3 regions of the Paenibacillus sp. PAMC21692 genome follow, and region 2 is predicted to be linked to each of the others. Evidence: predicted binding sites of a transcription regulator. Region 2 holds the regulator's gene; each other region holds the start of a gene.
What was found. Region 2 encodes LexA, which represses DNA repair genes until DNA is damaged. Its sites were predicted from a motif close to CGAACATATGTTCG; they were not measured.

Region 1: a site for LexA is predicted at 1,608-1,621, ahead of H7F31_RS23570 (DNA polymerase IV). Genes of this name have one in related genera too.
Region 3: a site for LexA is predicted at 1,421-1,434, ahead of ruvC (crossover junction endodeoxyribonuclease RuvC). Genes of this name have one in related genera too.

What each region holds. Positions count from the first base shown of each region.
Region 1 is NZ_CP060293.1:5,749,156-5,752,437, forward strand. Features, by position in the region: gene H7F31_RS23565 (ferredoxin) at 1-149, opposite strand, end outside; gene H7F31_RS23570 (DNA polymerase IV) at 230-1,516, opposite strand; gene cimA (citramalate synthase) at 1,753-3,282, shown strand, end outside.
Region 2 is NZ_CP060293.1:5,393,266-5,396,547, forward strand. Features, by position in the region: gene H7F31_RS21760 (hypothetical protein) at 1-78, opposite strand, end outside; gene H7F31_RS21765 (DUF896 domain-containing protein) at 90-296, opposite strand; gene H7F31_RS21770 (LysM peptidoglycan-binding domain-containing protein) at 477-851, opposite strand; gene lexA (transcriptional repressor LexA) at 1,010-1,633, shown strand; gene glnA (type I glutamate--ammonia ligase) at 1,784-3,112, opposite strand; gene H7F31_RS21785 (MerR family transcriptional regulator) at 3,143-3,282, opposite strand, start outside.
Region 3 is NZ_CP060293.1:3,787,739-3,791,020, reverse strand. Features, by position in the region: gene ruvB (Holliday junction branch migration DNA helicase RuvB) at 1-145, opposite strand, end outside; gene ruvA (Holliday junction branch migration protein RuvA) at 167-802, opposite strand; gene ruvC (crossover junction endodeoxyribonuclease RuvC) at 799-1,302, opposite strand; gene H7F31_RS14955 (BofC C-terminal domain-containing protein) at 1,654-2,280, opposite strand; gene H7F31_RS14950 (LysM peptidoglycan-binding domain-containing protein) at 2,437-3,282, opposite strand, start outside.

The DNA of each region.
Region 1 (3,282 bases), 360 kb from region 2:
GGAATTTCGGTTATGCCTCTATTAGAGTCGCCTTGGAAAATAACCTCGGCCAAACCTTCGTCGTCGTAATCATAAATGTCGGGAGCCGTCGCTCCGCAAGCACCGCAAGCGATGCATGTGTCTTTCTCTACCCATGTAAACTTAGCCATGGTTTTCTCCTCCTTTATAATCTACGGATAAATCCGTTCCAATTATATATTATCCAAATATGCCGGTACGGCTCGTTCCTTCACTCATCAATATATAACAAAGTATCGTCTTTTTGCAAGGATGTACCTCGAATTCGTTTGTTTCTGATTAAGGAAGATGGATCGTCGCCAAGCATGCCAGCGGTCAGAACGGCGTCCTCTCCGAATTTGTCCCGAAGCGCGTCCATCACCTTCGTTAGCGATTCCTTGCGCGGCTGCTCCTCAAAGCTGAATAGATCCAACTGAAGAGCGGATTCGGAGATGGGGGTTAAATTCTGCAGCGTAACTCCCAGAAGGCGAATCGGCTCCCCTTCGCTCCAATGCTTTAGATAGAGCGCCCGCGCTTCTTTCGTGATTTCCTCCGTCGTCTGGATCGGCGCCGGAACGGTATGGGATCTCGTAATGGTCGTCATGTCAGGCCTTCGGATCGTGATCTGAACCGTTGAAGCGACAAGCTTCTGCCTGCGTAGCCTGCGCCCCGTCTGATCGGCCAGATTGAGCAGCACACGAAATATATCGTCCCGCTTCGTCAAGTCCTGCGGCAGCGTCGTCGTATGGCCGATAGACTTATTCTGATCCCGGTGCGGATTAACCTGAGAATGATCGATGCCGTGCGCGGCCGACTTCATCCAGGCGCCAACGGTTCCGAATTGCTTGATCAGCATGCTCTCATCGGCCGCCGCCAGCTCTCCGATCGTATGGATATTCAGCTTTGCAAGCTTGGAGGCCGTCTTGCCTCCAACGCCGAATAATAGATTGCAGGGCTTATCCCACAGCACTTGAGGCACGTCGCGAATGCGGAGGACGGTCAAGCCATTGGGCTTTTTCATATCCGAAGCCATTTTGGCGAGCAGCTTGTTAGGGGCAAGGCCGATGGAGCATGGAAGCGCCAACTCCGTCAATATGCGTCGCTGCAGCGATTCCGCGATCTGCAACGGGGTTCCCATCAGCTTGGAGCCCGTAATATCCATATAACATTCGTCGATGGAGACGGATTCCACCATCGGCGTATAAGCGCGAGCGATCGACAAAAATCCTCTGGAGTACTTCCGGTACAGATGGAAGTCCGGCTTGATCAAGATGATATCCGGACACATCTTGACGGCTTGACGCACCGGCATCCCTGTCTTGACGCCCTTCGCACGGGCTGCGTACGAGCAGGTGACAATGATGCCTTTGCGCTGCTCGATGCTGCCGGAGACCGCCGTTGCTTTATTCTTATATACGTCAGGCTCTTCTGCTTCGTGCACGGAGCAATAGAACGCATTCATATCGAGATGGATGATTACTCTGCCTTTGGCAGGATAATGCTCTTCTACGCCGCTCATGGACAAGTTCACCGCCAATTGCAGAATGTTGGGTTGTACCGCTTGTTTCCTCAGCATATAATTAGGCAAGGTTCAAGTCAATGCCGAACAACAAACATTTGTTCGCCAAGATACCGCTTTCCTTATATAGATAGTAGGCCGGAATTGCAACTTCCCTCTCTACTTTAGGAAGATAAAGTGGTATAATCATGTATTATGATTCCATCAGAGGCTCTGTGAAGGAGGCACATTTAGAAATGTCCGCACAAATATTCATCTTTGACACGACGCTGCGCGATGGCACGCAAGGCGAGGGGATCAGCTTATCGGCAGATGACAAGCTGAAGATTGCACAAAAGCTTGACGCTTTGGGCGTTCATTATATTGAAGGCGGCAATCCCGGAAGCAACAACAAGGATATCGAATTTTTCAAGCGCGTAAAGACGATGAAGCTCAATGCCAAGATTACCGCGTTCGGAAGCACGCGCCGCAAGAACAGCGTCGCCGAGCAAGACGCCAGCCTGCTCCGGATTATCGAATCCGGCGTACCGGCGGCAACGCTGGTCGGCAAGGCTTGGGATTTCCATGTCCATACGGCGCTCCAGACGACGCTGGAAGAAAATCTGGCGATGATCTTCGACTCCTTCGCGCTACTTAAACACCACGGCATGGAAGCGATGTACGACGCCGAGCACTTTTTCGACGGCTACAAAAACAACCCGGAATATGCCCTTGCAGCGCTTCGCAAAGCACAGGAAGGCGGAGCGGACTGGCTCGTGCTCTGCGATACGAACGGCGGCACTATGCCCAACGAAATCCATGAGATCGTCTCCCGCGTCAAGGAAGAACTGAATACGCCTATCGGCATTCACACTCATAACGACTGCGAGCTTGCCGTCGCGAATTCGCTGGCTGCCGTCCAGGCTGGCGCGCGCCAGGTGCAAGGCACGATGAACGGTTACGGCGAGCGTTGCGGCAACGCAAATCTGTGTTCCATCATTCCGAACCTGCAGCTCAAGCTGGCTTACTCCTGCCTTGAAGACGACCGTATTCGCCTGCTGACAGGAACGGCCCGTTACGTTAGCGAGATCGCCAATGTTCATATGCCGGTCGGTCAAGCTTTCGTCGGCAACGCGGCATTCGCCCATAAGGGCGGCATCCATGTCTCCGCGATCATGAAGGATGCCAAGACTTATGAGCATATCGAGCCCGAGCTTGTGGGGAACAAGCAGAGAATTCTCGTGTCGGAGCTTGCCGGTCAAAGCAATATTATTTCCAAAGCGACCGAGCTTGGACTCGACATCACCTCGAACAACGAGAAGACGAAACAAATTATGGAGCAGATCAAGGATCTGGAGCATCAAGGCTATCAATTCGAAGGCGCCGACGCCTCGCTTGAGCTTCTTTTGCGCGACGCTTTTACCGACGCGGTCCAAATCTTCAAGGTAGAATCGTTTAAGATCCATATGGAGAAGTCGAACGCCAGCATGATCTGCGAAGCCATCGTCAAGATCAACGTGGGAGGTCAGATCGTGCTGACGGCCGCGGAGGGCAACGGCCCCGTCAACGCTCTCGACAACGCAATGCGCAAAGCGCTCGTGCAATTTTTCCCGCGCATCGAACAGATTCACTTGTCCGACTACAAGGTCCGCGTCATCGACGAGAAAGACGCCACGGCCGCCAAAGTACGGGTGCTTGTGGAATCCACCGGACTCGACAATACCTGGAGTACGGTCGGCGTATCCAGCAACGTAATAGAAGCCAGCTGGGAAGCGCTTCTCGACAGC
Region 2 (3,282 bases):
AGTAGACATGTTTTTGCGCACTTTGCGCTCCCAGGACCGTGACAGATGGATTCCTCCTTCATATAATAGCAAGCTCATGAAAGGAGCTCTTAATGTTTGATGTCGCCGTTGCCTTCGTTTTCTTCATCTTCGACAAACTTGATTGTATCAAGCTGTTGCTTGAAGTTAGCTTTGAAGTTGTTCAGATATTTCTGGCGAAGCACATCTCGTTCCTTCAGCTCTTCATCCGTTAAGCCGACGGTTTTGTTTTTGCGGGAAAGCTCGTTGATTCTGGCAATCAGACTATCAAAATCCAATTTCATTACCCCTCTCTCATGTTGCGAACACATTACTCCTACTTTGACATTTTCAATAAGGCATTGTCAAGGCGAAGCCCACAAACACAACTAGTTTCTATAATACACAAAAAGAGATCTCCCTAAAGAATGGGAAATCTCTAAGCACTCATTATAAGATATATCGCCATTACAACTCCATCAAATATCGGGAATAATTAACTTCTGACCTGGATGTATCGTCACGTTGTCCAAATTATTGCGATTCTTGATCGAGAAAACAAGATAACCTATATCACTGCCGTTCTTAAACGAACTGGCAATGGACCACAACGTGTCTCCGCTGCCTACCGTGACGACTTGCTCCGATTCGCCTGGCCCCTCAACGACCGTGCTGGAAGCATTTGTACCGATTATAAGAAAGCTGCTGAAAACAAGCGTAAACACGATCAAACTAATAATCAGCTTTGCCATATGCCTGACCAGCCAATGAGGCTGAACAAGCTCCTTGGTTTCGCCGATATTACCACGGTATATGGAACGGTATGAGCTTGTACTTGGATTCATCATCATCATTGTCAGCACCCCAAACGTTTGTTCTGTTTTTAATTTAACACGAACAAACGTTTCCGTCAACGAAAAAATGCGAACGTTTGAGCTTAAGAACTTATGTTTGTACGAACGGCGGTTCTATGCTATAATTTGACACAATAAGATGAATGGAGATGATGAACGTGTCGAAGATTTCCAAACGGCAAAATTCGATCCTTGACTTTATAAAGCAAGAAGTTAAAGAAAAAGGTTATCCCCCTTCCGTACGCGAAATTGCTGAGGCGGTCGGCCTGCTGTCCAGCTCGACGGTACATGGACATCTGGACCGCTTGGAAAAAAAGGGATTTATCAGACGCGACCCTACGAAACCTCGGGCGATCGAGATTTTGAGCCAGGACGATAATGACAACGTCATCCAGATGCCTGTCACACAAGTTCCTATCGTAGGTAAGGTTACTGCCGGCGTACCGATCACTGCTACGGAGAACATAGAAGACTACTTCCCTCTTCCTGCCCACTATGTTGGCGACAATAACAATGTGTTCATTCTTAACGTTATTGGCGAGAGTATGATTGAAGCCGGCATACATAATGGCGACTACGTCATCGTACGCCAACAGCAGACGGCCAATAACGGAGAGATCGTCGTCGCCATGACAGAAGACGACGAAGCGACCGTCAAAACGTTCTACAAAGAGAAAAATCATATCCGTCTCCAGCCGGAAAACGAGACGATGGAACCGATTCTTTTGCAGAACGTCACTATTCTCGGCAAGGTCATCGGACTATTCAGAGATATCCATTAAGCAGCAACGCGGCAACGCCGGTATGGACAATTCCATATCGGCTTTTTTATTGTATTGGAAATGATGCAACTCTAAAACTATTGAACAAAAGGTTTGGATAATGGTCAAAAACAAACCCGCTAACCATAACGGTCAGCGGGTTTCCTTGTCTTAGTACAACGTCAGATATTGATCGCGTTCCCATTGATGCACTTGGGTGCGATACATATCCCATTCGATTTCCTTTAACTCGTAGAAGTGAGCGAGAGCGTGATCGCCGAGCGCTTCGGTGATGACTCCGCTTCTAAGCATTTCTTCGAGCGCTTCCTTAAGATTCGATGGAAGGCTTGGAATTCCGGAATCAATGCGCTCTTCTTCTGTCATGATATAGATATTGCGGTCCGTCGGAGCCGGCAACGGCAATTGGTTTTGAATACCGTCGAGACCAGCCTTAAGCATAACGGCAAGTGCCAAATACGGGTTAGCGGCAGGATCCGGATTACGAACCTCTACGCGAGTAGACAGTCCGCGGGAAGCCGGAATTCGGATCATCGGCGAGCGGTTGCTGGCCGACCATGCAACGTAGCAAGGAGCTTCATAACCAGGCACCAGACGTTTGTACGAGTTGACAGTTGGATTCGTAATGGCAGCCATCGCGCGAGCGTGCTTTAGTATCCCCGCCATGTAATAACGTGCCGTTTCGCTGAGACCAAGTTTGTCCTTCTCATTATAGAACATGTTCGTATTGCCCTGGAACAGGGACATGTGACAGTGCATGCCGGAGCCGTTAACGCCGAACAACGGCTTCGGCATAAAGGATGCATGCAATCCATGTACCCTTGCAATTGTCTTGACGACAAGCTTGAACGTTTGAATCTGATCCGCTGCCTTGATGGCATCCGCGTATTTGAAGTCGATTTCATGTTGTCCCGGAGCGACTTCGTGATGGGAAGCCTCGATCTCGAAGCCCATCTCCTCCAACGTAAGTACGATCTCGCGGCGGCAGTTCTCGCCGAGATCCATAGGGGCCAAGTCGAAATAACCGCCGTGGTCGTTAAGCTCCGTCGTCGGTTCGCCGCGCTCATCCGTCTTGAACAGGAAGAACTCCGGCTCCGGACCAACATTCATAGCCGTATAACCAAGCACTTCTGCTTCCTTGAGCGCGCGTTTGAGGATGCCGCGCGGGTCGCCTGCGAACGGCGTGCCGTCCGGCATATAGACATCGCAGATCAGACGCGCTACGCGATCCTGCGTTACCCAAGGGAATACGACCCATGTATCGAGATCAGGATATAAGTACATGTCGGATTCTTCTATCCGGACGTAACCTTCAATGGAAGAACCGTCAAACATCATTTTGTTATCAAGCGCCTTGTCCAGCTGACTGACCGGAATTTCGACGTTTTTAATCGTGCCTAGCAGGTCGGTAAATTGCAAACGAATAAAACGAACGTTTTGCTCCTGGGCAATACGTTTGATGTCCTCTTTTGTAAAACTCACAGAATCATCTCCTTTGTGTCGTTCTCCAAATTACCGTTTATTAAGGAAACGGGATAATTGCCCTTCGATCATGGACGTTCTGCCCGGTCTCTTCTCCAACAGCTGCTGCTTGAGCAGGCGGTGCAATTGCTGATCGGACAGCTCCCGTCGCTTCACTTCGGATTGTTCGC
Region 3 (3,282 bases), 1.6 Mb from region 2:
GCATCTTGGCCGCTTCGATATAGATTTTGAGATTTTCTTTTGCCTGGTTCTGCCCGATATATTCGGCCAAATAACGCGGTCTGAGGCTCAACTCGACCGCCTGGTCTTCCATCATAAGGTTCGCGGAGATAATTCTATCGTCCATGCCCGGCTTCGCTCCTTTCCGTTACCCCTTGAACAGCTGCTGCAGCGCCCGCTTCATTAGCGAATCGACCGATTCCTCCGGCGTCACGCTGCTCTGCAAACCATTCCAGGCGCGATCCAGCTCGGCAGTCGTATAACCAAGCGCTGCCAGCGCGTCGCGCGCCTCTTCCCATGCCGTTCCGGCTCCTTGCCCGTTACCCGTACCGGCCAAGCCTGGCTCTGCGCCGAAGCCCGCTGCGCTAAGCAGGCCTTCGTCGCCGTAACCCGTCAGCTTGTCCTTCAGATCCAGCACCATGCGCTGAGCCGTCTTTTTTCCGATGCCGGGGAGTTTCGTCAGGAACGACAAATTTTCTTGTTGAATCGCGCCCGCGATCGCTTCCGGCCGGCCGGCCGATAAAATGCCAAGCGCCACTCTCGGGCCGATGCCGGATACATCAAGCAGCTTCCGGAACATCGTCTGCTGCTCTCTCGACTCGAAACCGAACAGATGAATCGCATCCTCCCGGACATGATGGTGGATATAGACGACTACCGGCTCATTCTTGCCCGCGAACGCATACGGATTCGGCATAAACACTCGATACCCCGTATCTCTGACGTCCATAACGATGTACTCCGTTTCTATATGTACGACCGGACCTCTCAAATAATCGATCATGAACGATTCACCTCGTTGATTTTGTTCGTCAGTACGGCCGAATGGGCATGGCAGATCGCTATGGCAAGAGCGTCCGCTACGTCGTCCGGCTTGGGAACCGCAGACAGCTTAAGGAACATCTTAACCATCTCCTGCACCTGCCTCTTCTCCGCCTTGCCATAGCCGACGACAGCCTGCTTCACTTGCAGCGGCGTATATTCCGCAACGGGAAGTCCACGCTGGGCCGCCGCAAGAATAATAACGCCGCGAGCCTGTCCAACGGCGAATGCCGTCGTCACGTTGCGGTTGAAGAACAGTTTCTCCACCGCGACGGAATCGGGCTTGTACCGATCCATCAGGGCGCCTGCCGATTCATAAATCTGCACAAGCCTGGTCTCCTGAGGCGTATGAGCCTCCGTTGTAATTGCGCCATATTGCACGGGCGTCAGCTTATGCCCGTTCTTGTCCACGAATCCGAATCCCGCAATGGCTATGCCGGGGTCAATGCCTAATACGCGCAAGCCGCCAACCCCTAACTTATGTAATAACGATAATATGAGTGCTACGGTTGCAAGCTGCCCTCGCAGCCTTCCCATGTTGCCCGCCCTTCATTATAACAAAAGATACCCGAAATGAGAACGAACGTTTGTTCATTAACGCTCAAGCGTTTCTCAATGATTGAGCGGGGGCCGGCTTTGTCGTCTGATCCACCGCTGCCTTGGTAGAACTGCGGCAGCAAGTCTTGTCGGTTAGTCCGGTGCTCTTGCTGGAGCAAGCGCACAAAAAACACTCACCGGTTCAATATCGATGAGTGTTTTTTGCCGTTCCATTGTTGCAGCGGGCAATAACGTATCTGCATAAAATTCGAGTGTTTAATAGCCCTGTTTGACGCCGCTCGTTTCCATCGCATAATCGCTGTAGGTCGACAGTACGCTGTTATATTCGTCGATGTCGCTAACCCGAATGCCTTCCGAAAGCTGATCCAGCTGGTCCTTCGGCAAGCTGCTCTCCATAAACCGGACATCAAGCTGGAAAAATGTCCGCATCACTTTTTCGTTGCTTGGCTCTCCGTCAAATAACGAGAAATTCCCATTGCGGTCTACTCCGAAGTAAGCATTGGTCTTGCATTCGGCCGACAAATCGTCAATCTGCTGCATCACGCGGAGCGTCTGCCCATCCTCTTCGAGACTGGTGCGCCATTCCGGATGCTGGCTGAGCAGCTTGATGATCGTCTCGGGTTTCATCAACCCGAGCGGCTCCGTCTCCTCGCCGCAAACGTACAAACGATGGAGCATGACTTGAACCGGAGCATTTCTGTCTTGCAGCATGCGGTTAACGGAAGGTTCGTCGAGGGTTGCCTCGCTCGCGAAACTCGCCGATGCATGCTGCGGCATGACTGCCAGCGAGACGAACAAGGCTATTCCGCCTAACTTCCAGATCGGACGGCGATTTCTTCGTATACGCTTTTTGACTTGCTTCCACAGGCTGAACGTCATCATGAGGAAGCCCCCTTTGGCTGGTTGTGATATTTGCCCATAGTGTGCGCCAGAAATGGTTAATTATTCAGACTCCGGAAATACATGAACAACAAAACAAGCCCCTTATCGGAGCTTGCCTGCGTTCAGCATTATGAGGGAACCGCATTTGCCTTTGTTTTAACGGTTCAGCCAAGGGCGGCTGCCGCTAGACGTTCTTTTTTTGGGTCGCGGCGCCACGGTCCGGATAACGGCTTTTTTGGCTTTTTTGCGCGGTTTTGAAGTGCCGGATTTGGACAACGGCGACTTCTTTTCTTGCTGAAACTCCAGCTCATCCTCCCGCTTGCCGCCGCAGCCGCAATCATCGTTAGCCGTCGATTGGACAGTCGGCCCAGACGAGACATTAGCATTTTGCTGCCATAAAGGCGATGGAGCATATGGCGGGTAAGTCATTGGATAACCGGCTCCGCCGTAAACCGGCGCCGACATGGTGGACATCGTTTGCGGCAAACCTTTGGTAGGCATGCCTGACAATGGCGATACCATTCCAGCATGGTTCGGCATATTGGACAATGGCATCATCATGTTATTCTCGCTGACTCCCGCATAACCGCCACCTGGGTATCCCCAGCCCCCCGCGCCGCCGTATGGCATCATGGAAGGTACGGGATATCCCATCATGCCTGCGCCTGGCGGGCAATCGTAAGGATACATGGAAGGCTTCTCGCCGTAAGGCATATCTCCGTAAGGCATCTCACCGTAAGGCATCATACCCGCATTCGGCAACACCGGAGCAACATTCGGCTGGTTCCCCATATACATGGCTTCCGTAGCAGGCATGTTGTATTGCTGGAACAAGTCCATGTCCATATACTGCATGTATTCCGATTGTGCCGGAGTTACCTTCTTCTCCGCCATCTTCTGAATCGGCAATGCCTTCTGAGCCACGTTCGTCGTCATTGGCGCATAATTGTTCATGCTCATGGGCGATACGTTCGTCGACAATGGCGCATAATTGTTCATGCT